DNA from 2 places in the Pragia fontium genome. Region 2 is predicted to be linked to the other one. Evidence: predicted binding sites of a transcription regulator. Region 2 holds the regulator's gene; the other holds the start of a gene.

Region 1 (16,120 bases), 1.1 Mb from region 2:
CATGTAGATCAGACGAGCTTCTTCCTGACCAGAAATAATCTCAATAGGATAGGGCAGGATCTCGGTGGCCCGCTGAAGAAACTCCTGACCATTGACGGCTAGCCGAAGCGTATGGGTACCAACAACTCGTACACTATCCGGTGAGAACCCCTGTAATCGCTCAGCAAACAGACTGAGGCAGCTTAATCCACGGGCCATGGCCTCTTCACTCAGGTAATTGTCTTTATCCAGTCCATCGGCTAAATAGACCCGTTGTTTGACCCTGCCTAAAACTTGCAGTGCACCGTTAACTACCCGGGCGATAATCATATGAAAACTGTTGGAACCCAAATCAATCGCTGCGATCTCTTGTGGTTTTGTTGTTATTGAGTCGTTCAAAGGCATTATTATTACTCTGCTGAATCTGGTAATTCTGAAGCGGGTGATTGCTCAAGGTTTTTTAGGTAATCATAAATCGCAATTTGTGAGCGTACTTTTCTGCGGTTACCTCTGGGAACGTATTGGTTACTCAGATCTTTATCAATAATTCGAGCTTTTACCGTATCGGCAAGCTGTAGGTCAATAATATCCAGAACTCGTTGCTTTAATACCGGATCGAGAATAGCGACACCCACTTCAATACGGTAATCAATGTTACGGGTCATCCAATCTGCAGAGGAAATAAATACTTGGTTATCCCCTTGATTGTCAAAAATATAGACGCGAGCATGTTCCAGAAAACGGTCAACGATGCTGGTAACCTGAATGTTTTCGCTTACGCCAGGAATATTCGGTACCAGCGCACACATGCCGCGTACAATCAAACGAATTTTTACGCCAGCGCCGGAAGCCGCATACAGTCGGTCAATCAGCTCTTTATCAACCAGACTGTTAACTTTTAATGTAATTCCTGCACTCAGGCCGGCTTGGGCAAAGGAAATTTCTCGATCGATTAATTTATTAAGCATTAAGCGTGAGTTTTGTGGTGAAACTAACAGATGCTCAAAGCTGACCGGGCGGTAGGGGTTTTCAATAAAGTTAAAGACACGGCGGACTTCATTAGTAATGCGCGAATCCGCGGTTAACAAAGAGAAGTCGGTATATAAGCGGGCGGTTTTTTCGTTGAAGTTTCCAGTACCGATATGGGCATAGCGTACAATCTGCCCATCTTCAATGCGCGAAATTAAAAAGAGCTTGGCGTGAATTTTCAGACCAGGGGCAGAGAAAATGACGTGTACACCGGCTTCGGTTAACCGCTTGGCCCAGTGAATATTCGCCTCTTCGTCAAAGCGCGCCTGTAGTTCAACGACCACCGTAACCTTTTTACCGTTATGCGCGGCATTGATCATCGATTCCACAATGCGTGAATCTTTTGCGACACGATAAATATTAATTTTTATGGCTAGTACGCTAGGGTCGAATGAGGCCTGACGCACTAATTCCAATACATGCTCAAAGGTATGGTAAGGATAATACAGTAAGACATCTCGTTCTTTAATGGCATCAAACCCATTGCGAAAATGACTAAACCAAATGTGTCTTAAACGTGGTAGCGGTTTGTTGACCAAATTAGCTTTGCCAACGTTAGGAAAACTGATGAAGTCTTTAAAGTTATGATAGCGACCGCCTGGAATAACCGAGTCATAGGAGGAGATACCCAGTTTCCTACGTAATATTTCTACCATATCATTCGGCATATCGCGCTGATAAACGAAACGCACTGGCTCAGCCGTTAGACGTTGCTTCAGGCTGGAAGACATCAGCTCCAGCCAACTAGACTCCATTTCATTCACCAAATCATATTCGGCATCCCGAGTCATTTTCATCGAGTAGGCATTTAATGAATCATAATCAAAGAAGCCTTTAAAGATATCGTCCAGACAAAAGCGGATAATGTTGTCTAACAAAATCATCGGCTTGCGGCGGCGCGGTGGCTCTGGTGGTAATGTAATGAAACGAGAGACTTTGTTGGAGGGAATTTCCAACAGCGCATACTCTTTTTTCTCAGCGTTAACGATAATTTCAACCGCTAAATAGGTGTAATCATCTTTCAGGAATTCAAGCAGGCTAATATCGTTATTCAACAGGATTGGCGTAATATGCTGTCTGAGATGGTTTTTAAAATAGTGACGTAGCCATAGTTGCTGGTTTTCGGATAGTTGACGTTCATTAATCAGAAAAACCTGATTACGTGCCATTTCCAACAGCAGTTCGTTATACAGATTGTCAAACTCCAGATCGGTTTTGAGTACTTTAGCCTGAATTTTCTTCAGGACATGTCTGGAACTGGAGGCGGAGCCTTGCTCTTCTTTAATCAGGATGCGGCGTTTCACATCGGCAAAACGTACCTTATAGAATTCATCCAAATTGCTGGAATAGATACCTAAAAAACGGATGCGTTCAATTAGAGGGTTACTTTTATCGGCAGCTTCCTGCAATACCCGTTCATTAAACGATAACCAGCTAAGCTCTTTTTCAATGTAGAGTTTTTCCTGATTCATCATGGCCCCATAGCAACTGAATAATTTTACCATTATGGCGATTAGTTGGGGGTTAAGTCTACAGATACCTGACAGGATTTGATGGAGATTAAGGTATTTAGACGGTGAGGGTAAACGACGGTAAATAAAGATAAGAGTAGGGTTCGATAATTTTACCCACACATCTGTAAGATAAAATTTAAGTTATTTAGTTATCGTGACGTCTTTAACTTTATTCGATGGATATGAATAGATGAATTAAAGAAGGAATATATGCGTAGTCACAAAAACACCGTTCAAACTGAAGGCGATGACTTTTCTTTGTCATACCACTGCCCTTACTGTCAGCAAGTTCTCTTATCCAGAGCACCTTATAAAAATGAAGTCTGGGAAAGCTCTATTTGCTGCCATCATTGTGAAATGATTATCTATTCTATTTTCTACCATAACCGCGTTGACGCTTTTCGCCTGACGGCAAATTAGTTATTCAGGAACATTTCAGCGATGAAGAAAATTTTAGCCTTTTCAGATATCAGGGCCTTTTCATTTCAAGGCTCATTCACTGAGAGGACTTGATAATAATATAGTTTTAATAAAATAAGCATGTTGGCATGAATACAATAGGATAGAGGATGCTTGATTACTTTAGTACAGTTAAAGAGGCTTTCAATTGGAGATGTAAGCTTGGGTTAAAGCCATTGCTGATTTTCATGTTTAAGAGTGTACTTGCTTATATATTTCTGGCCGGATTTTATATAGTTGGGTTTCAGATCTTAGTGCGAACACCTCTAATGCATTACATGAGTGTGGAAAACATTCTCAATATCACCAAATATACAACTTTAGTCATTATAATCGTAGTTTCTGTGCCTGTGGGGTTACATATTCTAAAATTTTTAATTGGTTGCATTACAAGTAACCATAAATGACAGATGTTAAAAATCCGGTCGAACCGGGGCTAGGCGGAATATCACGAATAGAGAGTAAGTGAGTATTACGGCGGCTTCCAACCCCGCTTATGAGCGTTCGATTCCTTCATTCCTTACCAATTCATAATATTTTTCTATAAAGCATCAATAACACAGAAGTTCGATGCTTACGGGATGATAACTGAGAAGATAAAACAGATCGGCGCATGTGTTTTAGCCGCATAAATCAAACCTCCTTCGGGAGGTTTTTTATTTCTAGTAACAACGACAGGTGATTGATTGGCTTCAGGTTGATATGATGAAAAAAATATATCAACAGGATAATTTAATGAAAAAGCTATTTTTATTAATTGCAGTCATGATGGGAATAGCATGTACTGCTAGACCATACACGGCCGCTCATGAAACTTATGATTCTAGATATCTTGTTGAGAACAAAAGCAAGACACACGTAAGGATACATCGAGTAAATCAAATATCAGGATCCGGTCTTCCTGATGATTGTCCTTTGGTTCTTAAAGTTGATGGTATTGATGTAGTCGGATTGCAGCAGAATCAGTTTGTAGATTTGTATTTACCAAACGGTGAGCACTCTTTATCTGTAAAATTTAAGTGTGCTCTAACAGAATGGAAGAAGTCTGTCACCCTTGTGGCTGACGGGGCTACTCAGGAATATGAAACTGAAATTGGAGTTGCTGGACAATATCGAATGTGGCGAACAAAGTAATTCAATTAATTTAAGCCATGACACCTCCTTCGGGAGGTTTTTTGTTGAGTTGTATTTTAAGAGATTTTAATTTTAGGGAAATTACCGTATATCACTCAATATAAAAAAGGTGATATCAATTAAGATAATCACCTTTTAAATTATATAGATAGGAATTATTGATTAAAAGCTGCTGGTATCTTTAAACAGACCCACTTTTAGGTCGGTAGCGGTATAAATGACTTTGCCATCAACCAATACTTCGCCATCAGCCATTCCCATAATTAAACGACGGTTAATCACACGCTTTAAGTGTAAGCGGTAGGTGACTTTAGTTGCCGTAGGCAGAATTTGTCCCATCAGTTTTACTTCACCAACGCCCAGAGCGCGGCCTTTACCTTCGCCACCAAGCCAACCTAAGTAGAAGCCAACTAATTGCCATAGAGCATCGAGGCCTAAGCAACCAGGCATAACTGGGTCACCGATAAAATGACAGCCAAAAAACCACAGGTCAGGATTGATATCCAGTTCAGCTTCGACATAGCCTTTGTCGTACTGTCCGCCGGTTTCGGTCATTTTTACAATGCGATCCATCATCAGCATGCTTGGTGCTGGTAGCGGTGGTCCGCCTGCACCAAATAATTCACCACGGCCTGACGCAAGCAGGTCTTCTTTCGTATAGGATTCGCGTTTTTCAAACATATTTGAACTAGCCTTATTTTTTGAAAATGTAAAATGGCGGTGTAGCCTGAAATATTATCGGGTTAGATTAGCTTACAGTTGTAAGCTGAACAAGTCCGATCAGCCACGATTAAACCAGTTGAGCCAGCGTAAAGCCCACGGTAACCGGTTACGGTCATTGCCACCAGCCTGTAAAATTCTTTCCTGAATAGCGCTAAGAATGCTTGGTTTGTTTTCATCAACGTAAGGTAAGCCTATCAATAATGGTAATGCATCGTGAACGTGCTCAATGCCCCATAGATGAAAACGCTCCTGTTTTACCGCTTCCACAATCTCACTCTTTAAACATAAGTGACGAACGTTAGTTAAGGGTAAAATTACCCCTTGGGAACCGGTTAGTTCCCGACGATTACAAACATCAAAGAAACCTTCAATTTTTTCATTGATGCCGCCGATAGTCTGAACATTGCCAAACTGGTCAACAGAGCCTGTTACGGCAATTTGTTGATTAATTGGCTGTAGTGATAGCGCGCTGATCAGGGCGCATAAACCGGCCAAAGAGGCGCTGTCACCATCAACTTCCCCGTAGGATTGCTCAAACACGATTGAACTTGAGAAAGGGAACTGTTGGTCAGAGGCTAACTCTGCGGCAATAAACGCCTGCATAATCATGATGCCTTTAGCATGAAGATTACCGCCCAACTCAGCCTTACGTTCGACATCCATAATTTCGCCATCGCCCAGATGAACCACGCAGCTAATACGTGATGGTTCACCCATGGCACGCGGATGGCCGGGATATTCTAAAACGGATAATCCGTTAATTTGGCCAATGACGAATCCATCGGTTTCAATGTGTACTTGCCCCAGGTCGATATCATCTTGCACCATTTCTGACAGATAACTTTCTCGCCACAGTTTTTCTTGCTCGGCTTGAGTAATCGCATCTGCCGTAATGCTTGGTGAGGCAAACGGTGTTGCTTCACTCAGCATTTGGCTTAACACTTGAGGGCACAGGGGAAGCTTTTCCTGATCGCCACTTTTTCTAACGGAGGCATTGATCAACGAAGGATAGGCGCTGGCATCGATAACTGGTAATTGATAGTGGCAGGCTACTGAATTTACATATTCGCACCAGGTAGCAATATCGCTTTCTTCGTTAATAAGCAGGTCGGTTTCAAATTCGGTATACAGAACCTGCTCAGTCAGTTCTGGCTCTAACTCCTGTAGTTCACCTAATCCGTAACGGTCACCGACAAGAATGACTTTTAGGTCAAGCGGCATAGCGGGAATAGATAAAGCTAAAGGACGCGTATCGTCAGCGGAGAACCATTGAAAACGTTTGCTGGTAACGGCCTGTTTTAAACGGAACCATAAATGCGGCTGCGTGAGTAAAGTCCGCACCGATAAAATAAGGATTCCACCGTTAGCTTTATGTATTAAACCCGGCTCTAAAGTATATTGATCGCCTTGTTTACGTAAGCAACCGAATAATTGCTCCGTTTCCAGCCATTCTTCATATAGACAGTGACTGGTGGCGGCGAAGTTATCATCGCGATGCTGTGCATCGGAGCGGGTAATAACGCCGTTATTGATGTCATATCGGCTGCCAATAACATCATTTTTAGGCGATATGATGCTTTGGAGTGCATCATGGATTAAAGCAAGATAGGGACGACTGTCTACGGCCTTGACCAGCATAAACGGTGAGCCGCTGGCATGTTGATGACAAAATGTTGCTAAAGACTTTTTTAAGCGAGGTTGAGTCAACGCGATATCTAACGGCTCGCGACGATATTCTCGTTCGAATAAGTTCTTATAGTCTGCGGTATTGGGCAATAATTGTTGCCATTCAAGTCGATTGATAGTCAAAGTATTCGCTGTTTTATTCAAAAAGGAAAACGAGATTATACAAGAAACGGGCAGAGTTCATACTCTCGTGTTCAGTTAGCTCTATATCTGTACAATATTATAGACAATGATAGCAAAACGATCGGGATAGGGGCTTGAGAAGGTTAAAAAAGCTGCTATGCTACAAATGTTACGCGGTCACTCATTGGGTGCATTATGAAATATCAGCAATTAGATAATCTTGAAAGCGGGTGGAAGTGGAAGTATTTAGTAAAAAAGCATCGTGAAGGTGAAGCGATAACCCGCTATCTGGAGTACAGCGCTGCTCAGGAAATGGTCGATGAATTGTTACGACTGGAAAATGAGCCACATAAAGTACAAGAGTGGATCAATGCGCATATCAATCCTGATTTATTGAATCGGTTAAAGCAAACGATTCGCGCCCGTCGTAAACGGCATTTCAACGCTGAACATCAGAGTACGCGGAAAAAATCTATCGATCTTGAGTTTCTGGTTTGGCAGCGGCTTTCCGCATTATCGCAGCGTCGAGGAAGTACGTTGTCGGAGACAATTGTTCAACTGATTGAAGATGCGGAGAGAAAAGAACAATACGCCAATCAGATGTCACTATTGAAACAGGATCTAAAAGCCATTCTTACTCAGGACAAATAGTACCAATTTGATGAAATAGTGCTGTTGTTGTTTCTTAGCTTGAGCAAATAAATTTTGAGTAAAAAAAACCCCGCTAAGCGGGGTTTTCATAATTTTTAACTCGAAGACTTACTTAACTGCTTTGATAACTTCTTTAGCAGCTTCGGTAACTTGAGTTACAACGTCTTTAGCGCCTTTAACTTCGATCTCTACACGACGATCTGGAGCCAGACAATCGATCAGAGCTGCGCCACGCTTCATACCGTCACAGGTAGAACCAGTAACTGGGTTAGATTTGCCTAAACCACGAGCAGAAATCTTATCAGCTGGAATACCTTTAGATACTAAGTAGCTAACAACGCTGTGAGCACGTTGCTCAGACAGTTTTTGGTTGTATTTTTCAGAACCGATACGGTCGGTATAACCCAGAACCACGATAGAACCGTCTTGTGGTCTGATTGAGTTTAACTCACCGTACAGTTGATCCAGAGCTTGTTGACCTTCAGCTTTCAGGTTTGATTTGTTGAAAGCAAACAGAACGTCTGATTTCAGAGTGAAACGCTTAGTTTCAACAACTGGAACCGCTACAGCTACTGGAGCTGGTTGGTTTTGACCGAAACGGTAAGCAACGCCTAAGCTCAGCATGCCGTTGTCTGGACGAGTACCAACTGAATCACCATCACCGATGTTGTTAACCCACTGGTAATCCAGACGGGTAGCGATGCTTGGAGTGATTGCATATTCAACACCAACTGCTGCCAGTGGAGAAACGCCAGTATCGTTATCTGACCAAGAACCACCGGTAGAGTAATGTACTTTAGAATCTGCACGCCATCCCATAGCACCTAAACGAGTGTAGATATCCAGATCGTTCATTACTGGATAGCTCAGTTTAGCTGATAATTGGATGCCTTGTGCTTTATAAGCACCGCTGGTGTCGCCACGGTAAGTCATACGACCTAACCAGTCATAACCAAACTCGAAGCCTAAATATTGATTAGCTTGATAACCAACATATGCACCAGCACCTAATTGGTTAGGGTGGTCATTGTTGTTGCTAGGTACGCCATCATAGAAGCCAGTGTCGTGGTAGCTAGACCAACCAACTTTAGCACCGGTGTACCAAGTGTTATCAAGAGGAGCGGCTGTCGCTGCAGTAGCGAAACCGGTTAATGCCATTGCTAAAGCAATTGCTGTCTTTTTCATTTTGCGCCTCGTTATCATCTAAAATAGTAGTGATATAAGTTAATGCTTTGCGGTTCTGGTTTTAAAGTTCGAAGATAAAGTACCCACGTCAATCCATGACTGACATCGAGAATCCGGAACCATAAAGCAACCTAATCAAGGTAAAGTTTACAACGTGTCAGGAAAGTTACAAGTCTTGAGTTCTAAAAGAACATAAAAATACCATGATTAGTATAAATATTAACATGCATTTACCTACAGATTGATACTTAATTAAGCGCGCTGTTCAAATATTAGAACAATTGAAAGATTCATTTATTAGCGAGATAAATGAAGGGTTATACGAATAGATAATTATCTCATTGAACGTGTTACGATTTTTTGAAATTGTTTTATGTAACATAAAATTACATTACCTTCCGTTATGTAATGTTATGTTAGTTTAAGTAAAGATGACGGTTTAGGTGTTATCAAGTAGGGGGGGATTGATAAAGAGTGGGGAATGGTAAAAATAAAAAGAGTGCGGGTTAGACAGAGGGATTAGAAGATAATCATTTTTAAATTAACATTGGGTGATTATTTACTAACGGTTATAAGAAATTATTTATAATGCCTCTTAATTAAGCTAGTGCTTGATTTATATTTTTCTTGGTAAGCATTACTTGTTTATTGTGATTTATTGAGTAATAACTTAACGCAAAACTAATATTTCAATTAATTGATAGAAAAGAATGTTTTCAAACAATATAGGCTTAATGTGCCTGAGCTCATTCATATCAGGATAAAGTGAAAAAGTTATATTGTCTCTATTCTATGTGGTTTTAATGCCAATGGGCTCTATTGAATAAGTCAGGCTGGTAAAATTGCCCTTGATTTGCCGATAAAGGTTGCAGAATGAAGCAGTAGCAATCCCCATCGACAGCTGCTTGGCGAAGTTTTTCTTTAACATTCGGTGCCATTGACGGTAACCAGGCTATAACAGAACTAAAATTTCCACTTTTTAACGCTTTTTCAATCATCTCCACACTCATTTCGATAGAGGTTGTATTTAAAGCAACCGTCTTTTTTTCAGGCAAACCCAGGCTGTTTATCCAATAGCGGTTTAAGCGACGTTCAGGTGAAAGCCAAAGTTGCCAGCGTGGTTGTTGGCCTAGCTGTTGCAGGAAAGGAAGCAATAAATGCAGAGTAAATGGATTTTGTGGGTCGTACACAATTTCGCTAACCAGATTCGCACCATAGCGACCGAGCGAGCTTTTATCCATTGGGTTAATCAATGTATGTAAAGCGTTACTGTAAGTTTGCTGAGTTGAGCGCATAAATTGGTGACCTCTCCATATACTGTGTTTTTATACAGTATAAGAGGCGAGGGAGAAAATCAACTATTTTCAGGGTACTTCGCATATTTTATATCAAATTATCGTTAACTAACTATTAATTATAGATATATTTTGATAATCAATTAAGTTGAGTGTGATTTAATCGAGTAAGTGTTTCTCGTTACAGGTTTCACTAATTTTTACTCACTCTTTAATCTCAAGGCGGAGAAGATGTATGAATAGAGAAGATACAAAAAGTTTAGTCAAAGATGTTATCGGGTATTTTAGTGAACTAGGTGAACTCACCTCCCGTTCGATGTTTGGTGGGTATGGTATTTGTAAAAATAAAGTCATGTTTGGTCTGGTTTCTGACGATAAATTTTATTTAAGGGCAAACAAGTATCTTGAATCGGTATTCATTAGTTATGGCATGTCACAGTTTATCTATAATAAACGCGGCGTACCGGTATTGATGAAGTATTACCATGTTAATGAGTCACTCTGGCAGAATGAAGAAATATTAAAACGATTTGTCACTTATGCTTTGTCCTCCGCGATGACGGATATGGAAGAAAGGCTGATACAGGAATATCTTCGTTTAAAAGATCTGCCAAATCTCAATATCGGAATAGAAAGATTACTCAGGCAAGTAGGCGTCAGAACTCGTGAAGATTTAATGCATTTAGGGGCGTTAAGGACTTATATAAAACTTCGTGAATTTAAGCGAGATGTTAAGTTGGATTTGCTTTTCTCTTTGGCTGGCGCAATCAAAGGTTGCCACGTTGCTGCCTTGCCTAACTCATTACGTAATGAATTGATAGAACAGCTCAGAACACACGATCAAACGAAATATAAAGAGCTGGTAAATTATTCTGTGTAACAACCTGCATATTAAAGGTGATCGCCCAGACGGTCACCAAACTTAATAATAGAATGACTTTACTTCCTGACTGTTTATTGTCTCAATCTCCACTTTGCTTAGTTTGAGCAATATCATTCAATATATTACGCGATGATGAGGTTGCTGGCGTTTATTGCTTTATATCCGTGTAAATCTTATCTGACAGTGTAATAAACTCGGGCAGTAATCCTATAATTAACGCTAACTGTTGTGTGACTAGTGGGTTTTTACTACTGGCACTGTTCATTTCGGTTATTTGTTGATTGATTTTTTCTAAGGCTAGCATTGTTGATTGAGTATCATCTGAATTAACCTGCAAAGCATCACAGATATAACAAACTGCATCATCCAATAAGGATAATATTGCAGGGCTTTCGGTCAATTTTTCACGGTGGGCACCTAAGGCCGAGATGTATCCTAATAAAGAGTGGTTTAAACACAGCAAACGAAAGCCCTGATCTAATTGTTGCGTATCTTTTCGGGGTTCTGCTGCCATGCTGGAGATAACGGAGGCTAACTCAGCATCTCGGTTATGGGCGTTACGGCGTACAATTCTATAATCTACACTATTGTTTTTACCCTGATGATATTGCTCGAGAATGGCATCAAGATAACGGCAGTTGGCATCAATGGCTTTTTTAAGTACCAGCGAAATATGTCTGAATTTCCAGTCTGGCCAGATAAAACTGACCGCAGCCCAAGCAATCCCGCAACCAATCAACGTATCAATAACGCGCGGTATTGCAACCCGGAAACCCTCTCCCAGCAAATTAAAGCAAAATAGTACCAGCAAGGTAATAAACATGGTGGCATAGGCATATCGAACGTTACGGAAGGCAAAAAACAAGACTCCGCTAATCACAATTAATATCAACTGTCCTTCCTGAGAAGGGACGAAGTAGAGAATAGGTAAGCCGAGCAGAATACCGGCAATAGTTCCTAATACTCTAAGCGTCAGGCGAGCACGAGTCGCGTTATAGTTAGGCTGGCAGACAAACAGACTGGTTAGCATAATCCAGTAGCCATTTTGTAAATGGGCCAGCTGAATAATGGCGTATCCGATAAAAAGTACGATCGACATCCTGACGGCATGACGAAATAGTTCAGACTGAGGCGTTAAGTTTTGAGCGATGCGTGACCAGATATCTTTTATTCCGGTGAGCTTATCATCCGCCAGCGTATTATCTTGGGGCGATGGGGTATTCACCGTCTGTTCTGATTCAATATTGCTCAACTGAGTATCAATACCTTTCAGATTTTTTAATAAATGATGTAAAGATTGAATCAGACTTGATGGTAAGTCTCGGTTAGCCTGTAAGTTAGATAAGCTTTTTTCCAAATGGGCTAAGGCCTGCGTCTGATAGGTATCATAAACGTATTTCTGATGAAAACGAATTGAGTAAGCAATGCTCAGACAGGCCTTCGACTGTAGCGTCATCAAGCGCTGAAAGCGGAACAGAATATCGGTATAGCGTAATTTTTTGCTTAGTTGCTGGTATTGGGCGTGGGAAGAGCTGGCTTGTTCATGAATATCTTGAGCCACAAAATAATAGCGTAACATGCGACGAGTGTTGCGCTGTCCGCGATCGCCTTTCAGTCGGGTCAGCAATGAGACTTTGGTTTGGTTAAGCGTGTTAACCAAGTTGCCATTGGCCATGGTGGCGTGAATCAACTGATCGGTAAACTGGTGTTCTTCATCGGGATCAAACAACATTGATTTGGCATCGAGATAGCGGGCCAGATCTTCAAAACAGCGGGCCAGATTGTCCTGTAAGGGACGAATAGGCAAAATCAGGTGGCCAAGTAATGTAATCAGGTTATACCAAATGGCGCCGATTAACAGTAATAACGGCTGTACATACCAGACGTCGTACATGGATACGCCCAACATGGTATAGATTGCGATAAGCAGGGCACCAAAAGCGATAGTTGCATAGCGTTGTCCTAAAGAACCAAGCAAAATAAAGCTGGCGGTGGACAATAATAAGCCAAGGGCAAACAGCCACGGATAGGGGAATAGCAGCTCAATTGAGACTGAGGCAATAAAAAAGCAGGCTAGCGTAATCACCAGATTACGCAATCGCCCGGTTAAACGGTCATCAAGATCGGTGAGCGCGGCGGCCACCACGCCTAAAGTTAGAGGAATGGTGAACAGACTTTCCCCATACCACCAGGGAACAAATACCACGCCGCTAAGCGCAATAAAAATACGGATGCTATAGAGCAAGTTGCTGTTATAAAAGTAACGGCGTAACCCTAATATAAATGACATTACATCAATACCTTATTGCGCGAATACTATGACTCAGCGAGCTTTATTGTTGAAACTGACGTTTGGCTTTGGCGATACGAGCTTGCTGAGCAACTTCAACAGGCACCACTCGGCGACCGACCGGCCATAGTGCAATAACGGCAATCTTGAAGTTAGCGATGCCGACCGGAATACCAATGATGGTAATACATTGGGCGATGCCTGCGCAGATATGGGCCAAGCATAGCCACCAGCCAAAAAATACCAGCCAAAAAACGTTCAATGCCGTTCCGCCAGCATTCATTAAAGCGTTACGTTCATTAGGATTAAGATCGTCAACGTGTATGGCTTCATTACCAAATGGAAATAGGGACAGTTTGGTAATTTCCCAGCAAGAGCGGGTTAATGGCAGCGTAAAAATCAAAACAACGGTTAAAACAGTGGCAAAAAGCCATCCTAAAGTAGTAAAAACCCCACCCAGAATAAAATTGAGTATATTTAATATACTGCGCATCAGGTTGCTCCATATAAGCGTCAAAAGGTAACGGATATAAAAGTATAGCCGGTACCTATTGTTACGGTTTATAGCACTTTACTCAATGGAAAAGAGACATTGGCATTTTTTTAGCCTATAAATACAGCGCTTTTATGCTATTCCAACTGGAGAGCAGAGTGGAATAAAAGGTAAACTGAATCATTATGGTCAGACGTACAGAAATAGGTGGTGCATAACGTGATGGAATTGAAGTCAACTTCTGTTGGTCAACATTTGGCCCAGCACCCCTATAATAAAGTCAAAATGCTCCACGCTGGCGTTGAAGTCAGCGGCCCCAAGCACACTTATACCATTCCATTTAATCAGTTAATTGCTATTCGTTGCAAAAGAGGATTGGTCTGGGGAGAGCTGGAGTTTGAGCTACCGCAGCAAAAGGTGGTGCGACTTCACGGTACGGAATGGCATGAAACTCAACGTTTTTACCATCACCTTATGCAGGTATGGCAGTTGTGGGGCTTAGAAATGAGCCAAATTGCCGCCGATGTTTTACTCAAACAGATGGAAAAGATTGATCAGCGCCTGCAGCAGGAACGATGGTTGACGCATCAGGACTTAGTCGACATTCAAGCTGAAATTCATACTTCCCTTGTTTCGCTTCCGCTACCCAAAGAACGCTTACATGAGTTCCCTAATTGTCATCCGCATTATCAACGCTGTGTGGAATGGATAGATTCAGGTACCGACATCATTGATGCGACTAACCAACGTTGGGTTCAGCGTATGTTGCAGCAACATCAGGCATTTTTCCAACATATTGAATCTCAACCGTTGAACCCAACCCAGTGTCGTGCGGTGATTAGCGGTGAAAAAAATGTTCTGGTTTTAGCTGGCGCTGGGAGCGGTAAGACCTCGGTATTGGTAGCTCGTGCCGGCTGGCTGTTATACCGTAAAGAGGCTAAAGCCGAAGATATTCTTCTGTTAGCGTTTGGGCGTAAAGCCGCCGATGAAATGAATGCGCGGATTCAACAGCGCTTGGCGACGACGGAGATACAGGCGAAAACTTTTCACGCTCTGGCGCTGTCGATTATTAGTCAATCCAGTAAAAAAGTGCCAGTTATTAGTAAACTGGAAACCAGCAGTAAAGCTCGCCAGCATTTTCTGATTGAGCAGTGGCACTCTCAGTGTGCGGAAAAGAAAAGTCAGGCGTCCGGCTGGCGAACCTGGCTGTCACAGGATATGGGTTGGTCTTTGGATGAAGGGGCATTCTGGAAAAACAGCGGATTATCCGAGCGGTTAGCGACGCGTTTAGATTATTGGATCGGACTAATGCGCAATCACGGTGGTAGCCAGGCTGAAATGCTAGCGCTGGCACCGGAAGATCTACGTACAGATTTTCAGAAAAAATTGCGCTTACTGGCTCCGCTACTTAAAGCCTGGAAGAAAGCCTTAAAAGAAGAGGGAGCGGTAGATTTTGCTGGCCTGCTTCATCAGGCGGTTAATTTGATCGAGAAAGGTAAGTTTATTAGCCCGTGGCGCCATATTTTGGTGGATGAATTTCAGGATATCTCTCCTCAGCGCGCCGCGTTAGTGAATGCACTGCGTCGTCAACAACAGGATAGTAGCTTATTTGCGGTGGGGGATGACTGGCAGTCCATTTACCGTTTCAGCGGGTCTGAACAATCTCTGGTAGCCGATTTCAACCGAATTTTTGGGATGGGCGAACAGTGTGCGTTGGATCTGACTTATCGTTTTAATCAGGGGATTAACGATATCACCAGTCGTTATATCCAGCAGAACCCGGCGCAGATTAAGCGCAAAATTGGCAGCTTGTACCAAGGGGATAAAAATGCCATCACCATCTTGCCGGATAGCCAGTTAGAAGCCCTGTTGAATAAATTAAGCGGTTATGTGAGGCCGGAAGAAAAAGTCCTGATCTTAGGGCGTTACCACTATTCCAAACCGGAAGTGTTGGCGAATGCATCAACGCGTTGGCCGAAGCTGAATATGGAATTTATGACCATGCATGCCAGTAAAGGGCAGCAGGCAGAATATGTGATTATTCTTGGTTTGAGCGCCGATAGGGATGGATTTCCGGCAACGGAGAATCATTCCGTGATTGAACAGGTGCTCTTACCGGAAGTTGACGACTTTCCCTATGCGGAAGAACGTCGATTACTCTACGTGGCCCTGACCCGGGCGAAACACCAAGTTTGGCTAATGCAGGATACGGCATCGCCCTCGGTTTTTGTGAAACAGTTAGCGGATATTGGCGTAGCGGTGAAACGTAAACCTTAAAAAAGCCTGACAGGCAGGCTTTTTACATGATGCTTAATTAGCGAGGGCGTTTTATTTTAAACGTTCCTGTAAGTATTTTTGATAATCAGGAATGGCGATTTCTATCTCTTTTTCAAAGAGGCCTGAATTAATCAGCATATCTGCCGTTGAGCGGTTAGTGGCAACAGGAATATTCCAAACGGTAGCTAAACGAAGAAGCGCTTTCACATCGGGGTCGTGTGGCACGGCATTAAGGGGATCCCAAAAGAAAATCAGCACATCAATTTTACCTTCTGAAATCATCGCACCAATCTGCTGATCGCCGCCCATTGGGCCGCTAAGCATACTGTGAACCGGGATTTCTGTTGCTCGTTGAATTAAATTACCGGTAGTGCCAGTGGCAAAAAGTTTATGCTTGGC
Region 2 (16,120 bases):
TATTGCCTTGATCGTCAAGTATTTTCAGAGTGGTTATCACTTCCCGCTACGTTATTTTATTTATATCGGTATAACGGCGATTATTCGCTTAATCATTGTCGATCATAAAGATCCCATTGATACCCTGATCTACTCCGGTGCTATCTTGATACTGGTGATTGCGCTTTATCTGGCGAACACCGATCGATTAAAGCGTGAGTAAACCTCCGTCAGATTATTGACGTATTGTTAAAAAATAGTTCTAAAAATGAAGCCTTCAGTGTTTGCTGAGGGCTATTTTACGTTACAATAACCGCCTAATTCTTTATAGCCAATTGGTTATCAGAACTGATTATATTAGGGTGTTACCATGGTGAACCAGACGCTTTCTGCGCCAAACTGGAAAGATCGAAACTGGGATTCGTCGGCAGCGCACTTATTGACTCAATCAGTTTCTGACTGGTTGCTGGAAGAAGATTCTATGACCAGCCGCTGCGAGCGGTATTGTCAGAACGTGATGGTTAAGCCACTGTTTGAAGGGTATGTATCCTTTGACCTTTTAGGGAAAGAAATATCAGAATTACCGGTAGATACACGTTATTGGATACGTGAAATTCTGCTGTTTGGTGATACCATGCCGTGGATATGGGCGCGTACTGTCGTACCCGAAAAAACGCTGTGTGGTCCCGAGCAACGTTTGACTGCGTTGGGTGATATGCCTTTAGGGCGTTATTTGTTCAGTCATGCAGAATTAGAACGAGATTACATCCAGGTTTCATTGTTTGATGACCTGTGGGGGCGACGCTCCCGCTTATGTTTATCTGGTAAGCCTCTGTTATTGACAGAAATTTTTTTACCGTCGGCACCGTTATATTAATGGGGGAAAATGTGACTCAAGGCAAATGGCTGGCTTACTGCCGTTTGATGCGTATTAATCGGCCAATTGGCGCGTTACTCCTGCTCTGGCCAACGCTTTGGGCTTTGTGGCTGGCTGGAAAAGAGACGCCAAATGTTTATATTTTGGTTATCTTTATCATCGGCGTATTTCTGATGCGCGCCGCCGGCTGCGTGATTAATGACTTTGCCGACCGCAATTTTGACGGCCACGTAGAACGTACTCGTTCTCGTCCAATGCCTAGCGGAGCGGTAACGGAAAAAGAGAGCAAGATACTATTTTTGGTGTTGGTCACCATCTCTTTTCTTTTGGTTCTGACGCTGAATAAACTGACTATTTTACTTTCTGTCGCCGGTGTGATCCTTGCCTGGATGTACCCATTTATGAAGCGCTTTACTCATCTTCCTCAGGTGATTTTGGGTATGGCGTTTGGCTGGTCAATCCCCATGGCGTATGCCGCCGTTAGCGATGCGCTACCGTTGAGCTGTTGGCTACTGCTGTTGGTGAATATTTGCTGGACTGTGGTTTACGATACGCAATATGCCATGGTTGATCGCAATGATGATGTAAAAATTGGTATTAAATCGACCGCTATTCTGTTTGGCCGCTACGATAAAATAATTATCGGTTTACTCCAGTTAGCGACGGTATTGCTACTGGCTTGGATTGGCTATTTAAATCAGCTGAGTGGGCCATTTTATTGGTCTTTACTGCTGGTGAGCGCGCTGTTTGTTTATCAGCAGCAGCTGATTGCCGGGCGTGAGCGAGAGAAGTGCTTTCAAGCTTTTATGAATAATAACTATGTTGGTTTAGTGATTTTCCTCGGCTTGCTGATGGATCTTACCATCGGCTGAAGAGGTGATTAAATCAAAGTCGGATGCTTATTTTTCTGACAATAAAAAATGCCGGCAGGTTCATCATAACCTGCCGGCATTTTATTTTGCGCTACGGTCTATTCTTCCGGTGTTGCTGGCTCAACCGATGCTTCAGTGACGCTTTCGATGGTTAATTTCACTTCTGGCGTCATCAGTCTGGTCAGCATGTCGTACATCGACTGAATATTTTCAGGAATGGCATCGCCAACGTCATTGATATATCCAGCGCTGCGTAGTGTTGCGACCAGCGTAGAGAATACCGCTTTATCAAAGAACTCCGGCGCATTAATACCGTGCAGCACCGAGAGACGCTGTGCCAGCAGGCGACTCTCTTTTTCCAGCATACCGCGATTAATGCTCGGGTTATTACGTAACAACGATAGGGTGATGGTATAACGCTGTAATGTTTCCCGAACGCCGGCGGCCAACAGCTGTAGGGCACGTATACGAGGGGGATTAAGCACCAGTCGGCCATCCGCCAGCGTTTTAATCAGCTTCTGCCGTTCCAGCTCATTAATCAGTGTTTCAATGACGTCAGGTAGCTCTTCTGCATCGTAGTGCATGAAAAGCTCTTCTCGCAGTAATGGATAGATCAGAGCGACCTGTTCAATAATTTCCTGACGAGAAATACTGTCGTGATGCATAACAATACTGGAAATCAACGATGGTAAAACCAGCATATGGTGAATGTTATTGCGATAGTAGGTCATCAGCACCGCTTGTTCGCGCGGTAGGACAATAATTTCACCTGCGTTATCTTTCTCGACTTCAAATTTACTCATTTTCAGCGCGTGTTCCAGCATTTGCTCAGGGGTACTGGATGGCACCGTGGCATCTTTTGCATAAGGAACATTACGCAGTAGCTGTGTATAGCAGTCGAGCTGCTCAAGTAGCTGCTCACGGGTTAAGGCGCGCTGGCGAGAGGCCAGTAATGCGGTACAACACAGGTTCATGGCATTGGCCGCTGCCGCATTATTGATATTGGTCATCAGCCGGTTGGCGATCTGGTTAACCGTTGGCGTTAGCCAGTTTGGTCTAGGGGTTTCTATCGGATCGACAGCGTCACGCCAGTCCGGAACATGCTGATTGAGGTACGTCATCAGTGGAATAGGTTCACCGAAGTTAACATAGCCCATTCCCAAGTTACGCAGCTTACGCATGGTGCGCACAACCTGCCACAAGTTCTCTTTCTCTTTGGTGGCACCGCGTAGCTCGTTGGCGTAAGTACCCACTTCCATTACGTGCTCATAACCAATATAAACCGGTACCACGGTGATAGGACGATTACCGCCGCGTAGCATGGCCTGTATGGTCATGGAAAGGGTGCCGGTTTTCGGCTCCAGCAAACGACCGGTACGTGAGCGCCCACCTTCAACGAAATACTCAACGGAGTAGCCGCGGTTAAACAGCTCCCCGAGATATTCACGGAATACGGTGGAGTAAAGTTTATTGCCTTTGAAAGTACGGCGAATAAAGAACGCGCCCAAACGGCGGAAAATCGGGCCAGCAGGCCAGAAGTTCAGGTTAATACCTGCGGCGATATGCGGCGGTACCAGCCCTTGATGGTAGAGCACATAAGAGAGCAGCAGATAGTCCATATGGCTGCGATGGCTTGGCGCATAGACGATACCGTGCCCATCTTGTGCCAACTGACGTACACGTTCGGCGTTATGGACATTGATACCCTGATAGAGGCGGTTCCAGGTCCAACTTAAGACGCGATCGGTTACTCGTAGGCCTTCATAGCTAAAGTTGGCGGCGATCTCTTCCATAATATCCACGGCGTTTTGTTTCGCCTTGGTGAGAGAGATCTTTTTGGCCGTTGCTTCTTCTTCTACCGCTTTTTCAATGGCTTTAGAGGTTAACAGTTTATTAAACAGATCCTGACGCATTGGCAGTTTCGGACCGGTGGCCGCCAAACGCTGTCTGGCAAAGTGTATGCGCGCAACGCGGGCGAGTTTTTGCGCAATACTCTTGTCGGTGCCATGTTCGTTCGCCATATGGCGTAATGACACGGGTTGAGAGAAACGCACAAAGCTATCGCGACCAAGCCACAGGACAACAAAGAATTTTTGAATCCCGTTAAATAGGCGTAGGCGAGGAGCGCCAGTGTTTCCATGACCTTCACGGCCAGGAGAACGACCAAACATCACCGATACCGGAACCATTTGAATATCTAAATCTGGATGATTGCGATGCAAATCCAAATAGTCGTGGAACAGTTTGACGGATTCTTCTTTCGGTGCGTAATAGCTAAATAACCGTGGGCCGTCATGAGTAAACACATAACGGGGCAGCAATTGACCGTCAACTTCATAAGGTTCTAGCGGATCGGGTAACTCCTGAGCCAAACATTGGGCCCGTAGGGTTAATAAATCCGCTTTTGAGTTATAGGGCAGAACATAGAGTATCGGGCGTGTGGTATCTAATCCCAATTCAGCCACGGGATCGGAAGGGATACATTTGCTACGAACTAGCATTTTTATAGGTATATTCAATAGCTTATAGTAAAGTTTACGCCAACCAGACATAAATATTGCGAGCCTCATATAAATAGTGAATTGCAAGAATAACAGAACTATACGTAATCTGTGATGATGTGATGTCTGATAATTGCTAAAATTGGTTAGAATTTTTTAGAGGACGTCATTAAATGAATCAGGCAACGGGGCTAACCCGCATTATTAAAGCAGCGGGATACTCATGGAAAGGATTGCGTGCCGCGTGGCAGAATGAGGCAGCATTCCGTCAGGAAACGGCGCTGGTTGTGGTGGCGATAGCGCTGGCAACATGGCTGGATGTGACGATTATCGAACGTATTTTATTAATTAGCTCAGTGGTGTTGATCGCGATTTTTGAAATTATTAACAGCGCGATTGAAGCGGTGGTTGATCGCATTGGCACCGAGCGTCATGAGTTGTCAGGCCGGGCTAAAGATATGGGGTCTGCGGCGGTATTGGTCACGATTTTTCTGGCTCTGTTTGTTTGGGTGAGCATTCTTTATAGTCATTTTTTCTGAGTTATCTCATAAATATATCTTTTTAAGGTTTCCATCCAATGGATACCTGTATATACTCACAGCATAACTGTATATAAAAACAGGTTGAGGGAATCCAGAGATGAAAGCATTAACCGCCAGACAGCAGCAAATTTATGACATGATTCGTGACCATATCAGTCAGTCAGGTATGCCTCCAACTCGTGCTGAGATTGCCCAAACTTTGGGGTTTAAGTCGCCTAATGCGGCTGAAGAACATTTGAAAGCGTTGGCGCGTAAAGGCGTTATTGAGATTGTTACCGGTGCCTCAAGGGGTATTCGTCTGTTGATGGAAACCGAGCAAGAGGGGCTGCCACTGATTGGTCGTGTGGCTGCAGGAGAACCGTTGCTGGCGCAGGAACATATTGAAAACCACTATCAAGTTGATCCTGCTTTGTTTAAACCTCATGCTGATTTTTTGCTGCGGGTTAGCGGTATGTCAATGAAAGATATTGGTATTATGGACGGTGATTTACTGGCGGTACATAAAACTCAAGATGTACGTAACGGTCAGGTTGTGGTTGCCAGAATTGATGATGAAGTGACGGTTAAGCGCTTGAAGAAGCAAGGTAACGTTGTTCAGCTATTACCTGAAAATGAAGAGTTTTCACCTATCGAGGTTGATTTACGTGAGCAAAGCCTGACCATCGAAGGGCTTGCGGTTGGCGTGATTCGCAACGGCGATTGGATGTAATTTTATACTGATTGGCTTCTGATGCAGAAGTACGATACAAAAAAGCGCCTTTGGGCGCTTTTTTATTGCTGCAATATATTGGACATTATTTCTTCGTCAGAAAAATGCCATCCATTAAATTATTTTTATGTTGTTTTAGTCGGGCAATATCGTAATGGCTGGTTAATAGCAAAGTATAAAGTTTATTCTGATAGTTCATGAGTACAAATATACCGGAGATATCCTGATTCCCGTCTTTGGTACTGACCTCAAGCTGTTCAGTTGAGACTTCACCATAAACCTCGGTACTGCGTTTTAATTTGGCTGATTGAAACTCAAAGCTTTCGGCAATGGCGTCAACTTCATCTTTCAACTGAACGCTATCTTCTAACTGTTGAGCGGAGATTCGTCCCAGCAGATTTGGGTCAATTTCATTTTTTAACAGCCAAATAGATGACAGATCGGTTTCTACCAGTTCCCAGTTGTCCGATAGTTGACCGGGTAGGCCCGTTATCTCCGTCCAGTTTTGTACGGAAGTATGATGCTGATTATCATCAATAAGTTTCATGAGCTCATCAGTCGCCCTGGCAGGGGTATTTGATAATGTCCCAGCAATAGTCAGAAGCGCCCATATAAACTGCTTCATTGTTGTTTTCCTTGGAAAATTACCCCTAACATTAGGGGAATAGCATAGTGATTAATGATCGAGGTTACTTATAGTTAGTATGATGAGAATATATCCTTTATTGACGGGGGAATAAAATAAAAAATACGAATAGGATGATATCCTGATTCAATTGAGTAATTTGATTTTATATGTTGGTTTTAATGTTTTTTCTCTGGTAAAGGGGTTTTTAATTTGATTAACCTATTGTTAATTAAATATTTATCGATATGAGGTCTATTGTTAATAATAAAATAATTCATTTAACTTTATAGCGTTATGACTATTTTTACACAATAAATGAAATCGTGGGGTATTCTAAAATAATGATTTAAATATTAATTAATAATAATTAATTTAGATAACTTACTTAGGCTTTTACACACTTAGAACAAACACCGTGTGTTTCTAACACGCTGTGCTGAATAGTAAAATGACTTTTCTCCGCTAACTCTTCTAATAACCGATCGATGCCTTGTGCATGATATTCAGTCACTAATCCACAGCTATCACAGATAAATAAGGCTGAAGTATGCAGTGGTTCGCCAACGTGATGGCACACGACATAGCTGTTTGTTGACTCGATTTTATGAATGAATCCTTGTTCTAATAAAAAGTCGAGGGCGCGATAAACTGTTGGCGGCTTGGCCTGAGGTTCAGATAAACGCAGCAGGTCTAATAAATCGTAAGCGCTAATCGCATTTTTTTGTTCGGCCATCAAACGTAGGACTAACTGACGCTGTGGCGTTAACCGCACGGCGCGTTGTTCACAGAGCTTTTGAACTTTAGCCAACATTAACTCAATATTGATCGATTTCATTGTTATCTCTTTTATTGACCATCTTGCTATAGATTCTACCATGCTTAGGGCGGCAATCGATAGGGCTTCGCTATCCGCTGAGGATTAAGTCCGGTCAGTTATAGCTGAGATCTGTTTTTTCTATGGTAGAATATGTGCCCTATATATTCTGTTAATTCCCTTAAATTTATTTATCAACAGAAACAACTATCTGATAGCCGTTAATTCATAATGAATTCTGATAAAACACATCCTTACCCGATGCAGCGCTTTTCCGTTGCACCGATGCTTGACTGGACCGATCGTCATTGCCGTTATTTTCATCGTTTGCTGAGTGGGCAGACTCTGCTGTATACCGAAATGATTACTACCGGCGCCATACTGTTTGGCAAAGGTGACTATCTGGCCTATAGCCAGGAAGAGCAACCTGTAGCACTACAACTGGGCGGCAGCGATCCGCAGGCGCTGGCTGAGTGCGCCCGGCGGGCTGAGGCCTTAGGCTATAGCGAGATTAATCTGAATGCCGGTTGTCCTTCCGATCGAGTACAGAACGGTCGTTTCGGCGCTTGTTTAATGGCAGAACCCGAGCTGGTGGCTGACTGCGTTAAAGCGATGAAAGACGCAGTGTCGATTCCAGTGACGGTAAAGACCCGAATTGGTATTGATGATTCTGACAGTTATGAATTCCTTCAGCGTTTTATCACTGTGGTTTCAGAGCAGGGTGATTGTGATAACTTCACGCTTCATGCGCGTAAGGCTTGGCTTTCTGGCTTGAGCCCGAAAGAAAACCGTGAGATACCTCCGTTGGACTATCCGCGCGTTTATCAAGTGAAGCAGGAATTCCCTCATCTGACTATTGCGATTAACGGTGGTATTAAAACCCTGGAGCAGGCTAAAGAACATTTGCAATACGTTGATGGCGTCATGATGGGCCGGGAAGCGTATCAAAATCCGGGGATACTAGCCCAAGTAGATCGCGAGTTGTTCGGCATTGAGGGAGATATTCGTCAGGCATCCGATGTGGTAGAGGCGATGTACCCTTATATTGAACAGGAGCTGTCCAAAGGCACCTATCTTGGTCATATAACTCGCCATATGCTGGGATTGTTTCAGGGAATACCCGGAGCACGCCAGTTCCGCCGACATTTGAGTGAGAATGCTCATAAGGCCGGTGCCGATGTTGAGGTTTTGCGGCAAGCGCTGGCTTTGGTGACGGGGAAGGATAGTTAGTTGAGTTTGAGTAAGAGAGTGAAGATAGCTTCTGGGCTTACTGCTTGTTAGTTAAGCTTAATGACAGCAAAGGTTTCGTCCACAATTAGTACAAAGAATAAAATCAACTTGGGTGCACGTGGCCGAGCAGGGTGCGTTAAGGGCGAACGCCCCCTGCACCCCCGCGCCTTCGCCCATCATCCTTGATGGGCGTGCTCCCTCACTCAGTTGTCGGCTGAATTCCAGCGCTTAATAAAAAGGGCAAAAGATAGCACTCATTCGTGCCCAGCCAAATTCCTCGGGCGATAAGGTGCTTGCAGAATCGAGACCTCTTCATCACTCAGCGTGAGAGACAAAGACGCTACTGCATCATCTAAATGATGGGGTTTACTGGCTCCGATAATCGAAGACGTAATCCCCGGGCGGCTATTTACCCAAGCCAGTGCAACCTGAGCCGGAGGTACACCTCGTCCAGCGGCAATCTGTTCAACGGCAGCGACAATGGCATCTTCCTCAGCCTGATGGTTATACCAGCTATGAGCCGGGTCATCAGTGGTGGCGCGGAGGGTTTGGTTTTTTCTGGAGCCGGTGAGGACGCCGCGGGCAAGCGGTGACCACGGCGTGACGGCAATCCCCATTTCATTGCACAGCGGCAACATTTCTCGCTCTTCTTCACGATAAATTAAATTATAGTGATTCTGCATGGAGACAAATTTAGCCAGCCCGTGTTGCTCCTGTAGCGCTAACATCCGCATAAATTGCCATGAATGCATCGAAGAAGCGCCAATATAGCGAGCCTTTCCTGAACGAACCACGGTATCCAGTGCTTCAATGGTTTCCTCAATGGAGGTTTCTGGATCAAAACGATGGATGATATAGAGATCAACGTAATCGGTGCCCAGACGTTTCAGAGACGCATCAATACTCTTCAGAATATGTTTACGTGACAGACCGCGATCGTTTGGGTTATCACTCATTGGCTGAAAGACTTTGGTGGCAATCACCACATCATCTCGCGGCACCGCGCTTAATAGCGTTTTACCAAGCACTTCTTCGCTAGCGCCTAAGGAGTACATATCGGCGGTGTCGAAAAAGTTAATGCCGAGATCCAACGCCTTCTTGATAAAAGGTCTGGTGGCGTTTTCGTCCAAGACCCAGTCGCGCCATTGCGGACTGCCGTAAGTCATACAGCCGAGACAGAGTGGGGATACTTTGATGCCGGTAGAGCCAAAACGAACGTATTTCATTTGGAATCTCCTGTCTTATCGTGAGTTGGGTGGCTACAGTAGCCACTAATTTTTTTATCAAGGACCAGCAGGCAGTTTTGTAGTTCAGCTAAGCGGGCACGGACATTTTCACGGTGATCCTCCAGCAGCATACGGCGTTGATCTTCAGTTGCGGAACCCGCTGCAACCAATTCAACATAGCGCAGCATATCGCGTAGCGGCATGCCGGTGGTTCTCATTTTGCTAAGAAAATCTATGCGATTGAGGGTGGCTTCATCGTAGTGGCGCTGACCTGAGGCGTCACGGTGAACGTGAGGCAGTAAGCCGAGACGTTCATAATAACGTAAGGTATGTGCCGTGAGTCCGGTTCTTTTGGCCAGCGTACCGATTTTCATATAACAGACCTGTTCGTGAGAAGTGGTACCACCTTAAAGGTTAGAGTGCACTCTAGGTCAAGTAGAAAATGGTTTTGTTGACGAAATTGTCAGAGATACGCAGGCAGCGGTTGCTACCTGCGCAGAGGATAAAAATTAGTAAATACCGACCACTACGTGTTTATCATCGTTAAGACAGCGGCGATAAAACTGTAACAGTTCCGTCAGCGCTTGCTCCAGCTCAGTGAACAAAGAATCTTTATCCTGTGAAAGCCAGATGTCCGGGTAGATATCATTATCGTTTAGCTGCTGAGGATTAAACTGAGCTTTCAGCGATGGTAGATCCACTTTTTCCAGCGCAGCGATAATTTCTGGCAGTTCATTATTACCGATGGCGGCAATAAAATTCTCCTCATCCATCACATGCACGCCCACGATGGCATCGCTTAAAGGACTGTCTTCTAACGGAGTGCTGGCAGAGGTTCCAGTGAGAATAAAGTGCAGCCCATCCCACATTTTACCGATATCCAGCGTATCGTTTTCTTCCTCAAGCTCTTCTAATTCATCAAGCAAGGTTTGCTCGTTAAGTTCGATCAGGTTACTCAATTCATTTTCGCTGATAGCGGTATAGCAGGCTTGTATTCCCATGGCGGATATCCGTATGTCAGTTGTCTGGGCACATCATAAAGCAGCGCCGGCGTTTAATCACTACCGGCGTTCAGTGGTATTAGGGGATTAGCAGGCATGAACCTGATGTCGCCCGACTTTCCAGGGTTTTATGAGCCCTTACGGCATCTTTCAACGGGAACTGTTGTTCCGATGGAACATTAACGCTAATGGCACCGCTGGCAATCATAGAAAATAGTTCGTTAGCCGCATGCTGCAATAGTTGCTTCGTGGTGATGTAATTGCCAAGGGAAGGTCGAGTGACAAACAGTCCGCCTTTCTGATTCAAAATCCCTAAGTCCACGCCAGTGACTGCGCCAGAGGAGTTACCGAAGCTGATCATCAGACCATGAGGCTTCAGGCAGTCTAATGATGCCAGCCAAGTTGATTTACCAACCGAGTCATAGACCACATTGACTTTTTCACCGTTGGTCAGAGCCACGACTCTTTCGGCAATATTTTCTGTTCGATAGTTAATGACTGCCCAGGCGCCATCTCGTTTGGCCTGCTCGGCTTTCTCCGCGGAGCCAACGGTAGCAATAAGCTTTATCCCCAGCGCTTTAGCCCACTGACAGGCAATTCGACCGACTCCTCCTGCGGCGGCATGAAACACGATGGTTTCTCCCGGCCTAACTTTATAGGTCATATGTAACAGGTAATAGACGGTGAGTCCTTTCAGGAAAGAAGCGGCGGCCTGCTCAAAAGAGATGGCATTGGGTAGTTTGGCGACGTTATCCGCAGGTACGCAATGATATTCGCTGTAGGCACCCAGCGCTGACTGCGCGTAAACCACGCGGTCACCCACGTGAATATGTGTAACGCCAGCGCCAACCTTCTCTACGACACCTGCCGCTTCAGTCCCTAAACCGGAAGGAAGCGATGGCGGAGGGTATAAACCGCTGCGGACATAGGTATCGATGTAGTTAATCCCAATTGCTTTATTGGCAACCAGAACCTCATGTTCAGCCGGTTCTCTGGGAGTGAAATCTACATAATTCAGTACATCAGGCCCGCCGGTGACGGAAAACTCGATACGCTTAGCCATAGTCTATACTCCGGGATAGTGAAGGATTATTAGCCGATATCATTTAAATTTAGTATAACAGCCATGTTGATCGTTGGGTCAGTTGCTATCATCGCGTATACTGAATGACTGTTCTCTTTTAATCGTAACCGTAATCGGATCGTTGACAACCCCATGGCAGGCAAAACACCTTTTAATAATAAACAAAACTTCCGTACTGAGCGGTCAGTCGACCGTCAAATGGAAGGGCTAAAGATGCCACCTCATTCCCTTGAGGCCGAGCAATCGGTGCTCGGTGGCCTGATGTTGGATAATGAACGCTGGGATAACGTTTCTGAGCGGGTTACGGCGAATGACTTTTACAGTCGTCCACACCGCACCGTCTTTGCTGAAATGCAGCGCTTGCTGGAGCAAGGGAAACCAATCGACCTGATTACTTTATCAGAGTCACTGGAACAAAAAGGTGAGCTCGATCAGGTGGGTGGATTCGCCTATCTGGCTGAATTGTCGAAAAACACACCAAGTGCGGCCAACATCGGTGCTTATGCGGATATCGTGCGCGAACGTGCGGTTGTGCGTGAGATGATTTCGGTAGCCAATGAGATTGCTGATGCCGGTTACGATCCTCAGGGGCGTACCAGTGAAGATTTGCTGGATTTAGCCGAATCTCGGGTTTTCCAGATCGCGGAAAGCCGCAGTAATAAAGATGAAGGCCCCAAAAGCATCGATCAGATTTTGGAAGAGACGGTATCCCGTATCGAACAGCTGTATCAGCGCCCTCATGATGGGGTAACTGGCGTATCCAGCGGCTTTGTTGATCTGGATAAAAAAACTGCTGGGTTCCAAAAGTCTGACCTGATCATTGTTGCTGCTCGTCCGTCCATGGGTAAAACCACGTTCGCCATGAACCTGTGTGAAAACGCAGCCATGATGCAGGATAAACCGGTACTGATCTTCAGTCTGGAGATGCCCTGCGAACAGATTATGATGCGTATTTTAGCCTCCCTTTCTCGCGTCGATCAGACCAAAATCCGTACCGGTCAACTGGATGATGAAGATTGGGCGCGCATTTCCAGCACTATGGGAATTTTGCTGGAAAAACGCAATATGTATATTGATGACTCCTCCGGTCTGACGCCGACGGAAGTTCGTTCCCGTGCCCGGCGTATTTTCCGTGAACACGGTGGCATTAGCCTGATCATGATTGACTACCTGCAATTAATGCGGGTTCCGGCATTGTCTGATAACCGAACCTTGGAAATTGCCGAAATTTCCCGTTCTTTAAAAGCCTTGGCAAAAGAACTTCAGGTGCCGGTGATTGCGCTATCCCAGCTTAACCGTAGTCTGGAGCAGCGAGCGGATAAACGTCCGGTTAACTCCGACTTACGTGAATCGGGTTCGATTGAGCAGGATGCCGACGTGATTATGTTTATCTATCGTGACGAAGTGTATAACGAAAACAGTGAAGAAAAGGGCGTAGCTCAGATTATTCTCGGTAAGCAGCGTAACGGCCCAATTGGTTCTGTGCGTTTAGCCTTCCACGGTCAGTGGTCGCGTTTTGATAATTATGCCGGTCCGCAATTTGATGATGAGTAAGCGGGTTTAAAACTCAGCCTATGCCTGATAATGTTTATTATCAGGCTATTTCATACTGACTTCACAAACCTAACGTAAAAGTTATGCCTTATCCGTGGAATCCGCTTTATTTGCATCGATTCCATACTGCATTAATGTGTTAACTAAGGATTTAAAATGATCTCGGCAACAGCGGTAATCGATCGCGGTGCATTAAAACATAATTTACAGCAAATCCGCCAAATGGCTCCCGATAGCCGCATTATTGCCGTGGTCAAAGCTAATGCCTACGGGCATGGTTTATTAGACGTTGCCCATACGCTTCCTGATGCAGACTGTTTTGGCGTAGCGCGAATTGAAGAAGCGTTAATGCTGCGTTCTGGCGGTGTGATTAAGCCGATTTTATTGTTAGAAGGTTTTTTCTGTGCAGAAGATTTACCGATGTTGGCGGTGAATAACATTGAAACAGTGGTGCATAACATTGAACAGCTACAGGCACTGGAGCAGATAGAGTTAGATCGCCCGGTACAGGTTTGGATGAAGCTGGATACTGGTATGCATCGTTTGGGCGTTCGTCCTGAGCAAGCGGAAGCATTCTATCAGCGGTTAAGCGCCTGTGAGAATGTAGTACAGCCGGTAAATATTATGAGCCATTTTAGCCGTTCAGATGAGCCTGAAGTGGATACCACCCGTAAGCAAATCGACTGCTTTGATGCTTTTGTTAATGACAAGCCCGGACTGAAAACCTTAGCGGCCTCGGGCGGCATATTATTATGGCCAGAGGCGCACCGTGATTGGATCCGCCCCGGTATTATTCTGTACGGCGTATCACCATTAGCAGCCAACTTTGCCGATCATTATGGCCTTAAGGCGGCGATGACGCTAAAAGCCAGTCTGATTGCGGTACGTGAGCATAAAGCGGGCGAAGCAGTAGGCTACGGCGGGGCATGGGTCAGCGAGAGAGATACGCGTTTAGGGGTGATTGCTATTGGTTATGGCGATGGCTATCCACGAGATGCGCCAAACGGTACTCCGGTGCTGGTGAATGGCCGCATCGTGCCGCTAGTTGGGCACGTTTCAATGGACATGATTACGGTAGATTTAGGGCCGGATGCCACGGATAACGTGGGGGATGAAGCGACCATTTGGGGGCCAGAGCTACCGGTGGAAACTATTGCTAAATATACCGGTATTATTCCTTATGAGCTGATCACTAAACTGACAGCGCGAGTAGCGTGTCGATATATTGATTAACCGACCCTGAGCGAATAACAACGCCCGGCATTGAGATTTCATGCCGGGCGTTTTATTTTACTAATACGTTAAATTGTCAGTTTTAATCTTCACTTTCCAGCTTTTCACGGCGGCTTGGATGATATTCATGGTTAAGCTTAGCCACGGCAATGGTGGCTACGGTATTACCGATAATATTGGTAACGGCCAGTGCCATTGACATAAAGCGGTAAACCCCAAACATCACCGCCACGCCTTCCAGCGGTAGCAAACCGGTGGTAGTAATAGTGGCAGCAAATACCACAAAAGCACCGCCGGAAACCGTTGCCGCACCCTTGGAGGTGAGCAGCATAATAATCAGAATACCAAATAACTGTTCAATACTGAGTGGAATACCATAAGCATTGGCCAGGAAGATGACGCCCATCGACATATAGATGGAAGTCCCATCGAGGTTAAAAGCGTAGCCTGTAGGCAGTACCAGACCGACGGTTTGGCGGGATACACCATACTTAGGGAGTTTCTCTAACAGTCGGGGAAGTACGCTCTCGGAAGACGCAGTACCGAAGGTGATATACAGCTCTTCGCGAATAAATTTAATAATATCAAACAGATTAAGCTTAAAGATGGCACAGACCGTACCCAGTACAATAATAATAAACAGGATCAGCGTCAGATAGAACGCTAACACCAGATAAGTCAGCTTAATCAGCATATCCACGCCGTTACTGCCGACCGCATAAGCAATCGCACCGAAGGTACCAATCGGAGCCAGCAGCATAATCACGTAGATAAACTTAAAGAAGGCTTTAGCGATAAAGTTAAGGGCATTCTCTACCACTACACGCTCTTTTTCTTTCAGTAACAGGATACCAAAGCCAAACATCAGCGCCAGCACCAATACCTGCAATAGATTGTTGGTGGAGAAGGCACCAACAAAGCTATCGGGGAATATCTCCAGAAAGAATTGACCAAAGGATTTTGGGGCTGCATGGGAAGCTTGAATCAGGCTGGCTGCCTGTGAGTTCACATGGCTTTCGGTTAATACCGTACCGCTACCTACGCTCAGCAATTCACCCATACCGAAACCAAACAGGATAGCGATCGTCGAAACGATTTCAAAGTAGATAATGGCGGTTAAGCCGACCTTGCCCACCTGCTTAATGTCACCAGCTGCACCGATACCTAATGCCACGGTCAGAAAGATCAGTGGGGCAACCGCACTTTTTATCAGGCGCAGGAAGATATCTCCGAGCAACTTAAGGCTGGTGGCAAATTCAGGCCAGATAAACCCCACCAGAATACCGAGGATCATACTGACGGCAATTTGGAATCCGAGGCCTTTCCAAAACGCTTTTTTAGGGGGAGAAGATAATGATGTTTTATCTTGCTCCATGGTTTGCGAGTGGTTTGTCATAGAAGCTGCCTTAACTATCGTTCGTGTAGGAATATTTATAAGAATATGTAAAACGAGAGGAATAATGCTTAGGTTAGAAAATAACCGTCGCGAATGACCTACAGGTTGCTATGCTTTATTCGCGTTGCGGATTAAAGCACGAAAATTCATTCTTATGGTTTATTTATTATGGGTTCAACATCATATTGCTGTTATAGAGCCTTAACAGTGTTTTCGCCAAGGTACCGGCATGAAATTTATGATCTTACTAGCAGAATGATAATACAAAACAGAAAAAGCATTTTTTAATCATGCATTACTTCTTTATTTTTGTTAAACGCCATGGTTAATCAACTAAATTGTTGTGTTAAACCTCTCTAAATGAGCGCGTTTTTTCATAAAGTCAGTATTTATCATTATCTTTCAGATTATTGGGTTTATCCGGTTCCCTACCTGAAATGCAGTTTTGCTAGATTAGCCTAATTGGTCAGATTT

What was found. Region 2 encodes LexA, which represses DNA repair genes until DNA is damaged. Its sites were predicted from a motif close to TNCTGTATGTACATACAGNA; they were not measured.
Region 1: a site for LexA is predicted at 9,799-9,818, ahead of EL341_RS10295 (TfoX/Sxy family DNA transformation protein). Genes of this name have one in related genera too.

The regions. Positions count from the first base shown of each region.
Region 1 is NZ_LR134531.1:2,380,123-2,396,242, reverse strand. It holds gene ppx (exopolyphosphatase) at 1-384, opposite strand, end outside; gene ppk1 (polyphosphate kinase 1) at 390-2,480, opposite strand; gene EL341_RS10330 (hypothetical protein) at 2,733-2,942, shown strand; gene EL341_RS10325 (hypothetical protein) at 3,717-4,115, shown strand; gene fabA (bifunctional 3-hydroxydecanoyl-ACP dehydratase/trans-2-decenoyl-ACP isomerase) at 4,278-4,796, opposite strand; gene EL341_RS10315 (AAA family ATPase) at 4,896-6,647, opposite strand; gene matP (macrodomain Ter protein MatP) at 6,843-7,298, shown strand; gene ompA (porin OmpA) at 7,407-8,483, opposite strand; gene EL341_RS10300 (cell division inhibitor SulA) at 9,284-9,778, opposite strand; gene EL341_RS10295 (TfoX/Sxy family DNA transformation protein) at 10,014-10,658, shown strand; gene yccS (YccS family putative transporter) at 10,810-12,951, opposite strand; gene EL341_RS10285 (YccF domain-containing protein) at 12,995-13,444, opposite strand; gene helD (DNA helicase IV) at 13,667-15,721, shown strand; gene EL341_RS10275 (methylglyoxal synthase) at 15,773-16,120, opposite strand, start outside.
Region 2 is NZ_LR134531.1:3,461,465-3,477,584, reverse strand. It holds gene psiE (phosphate-starvation-inducible protein PsiE) at 1-202, shown strand, start outside; gene ubiC (chorismate lyase) at 350-856, shown strand; gene ubiA (4-hydroxybenzoate octaprenyltransferase) at 856-1,728, shown strand; gene plsB (glycerol-3-phosphate 1-O-acyltransferase PlsB) at 1,827-4,280, opposite strand; gene EL341_RS15030 (diacylglycerol kinase) at 4,403-4,768, shown strand; gene lexA (transcriptional repressor LexA) at 4,869-5,480, shown strand; gene EL341_RS15020 (hypothetical protein) at 5,566-6,105, opposite strand; gene zur (zinc uptake transcriptional repressor Zur) at 6,494-6,943, opposite strand; gene dusA (tRNA dihydrouridine(20/20a) synthase DusA) at 7,154-8,152, shown strand; gene EL341_RS15005 (aldo/keto reductase) at 8,407-9,378, opposite strand; gene EL341_RS15000 (MerR family transcriptional regulator) at 9,375-9,752, opposite strand; gene EL341_RS14995 (YfbM family protein) at 9,888-10,379, opposite strand; gene EL341_RS14990 (quinone oxidoreductase) at 10,459-11,442, opposite strand; gene dnaB (replicative DNA helicase) at 11,596-13,017, shown strand; gene alr (alanine racemase) at 13,174-14,250, shown strand; gene EL341_RS14975 (cation:dicarboxylate symporter family transporter) at 14,333-15,646, opposite strand.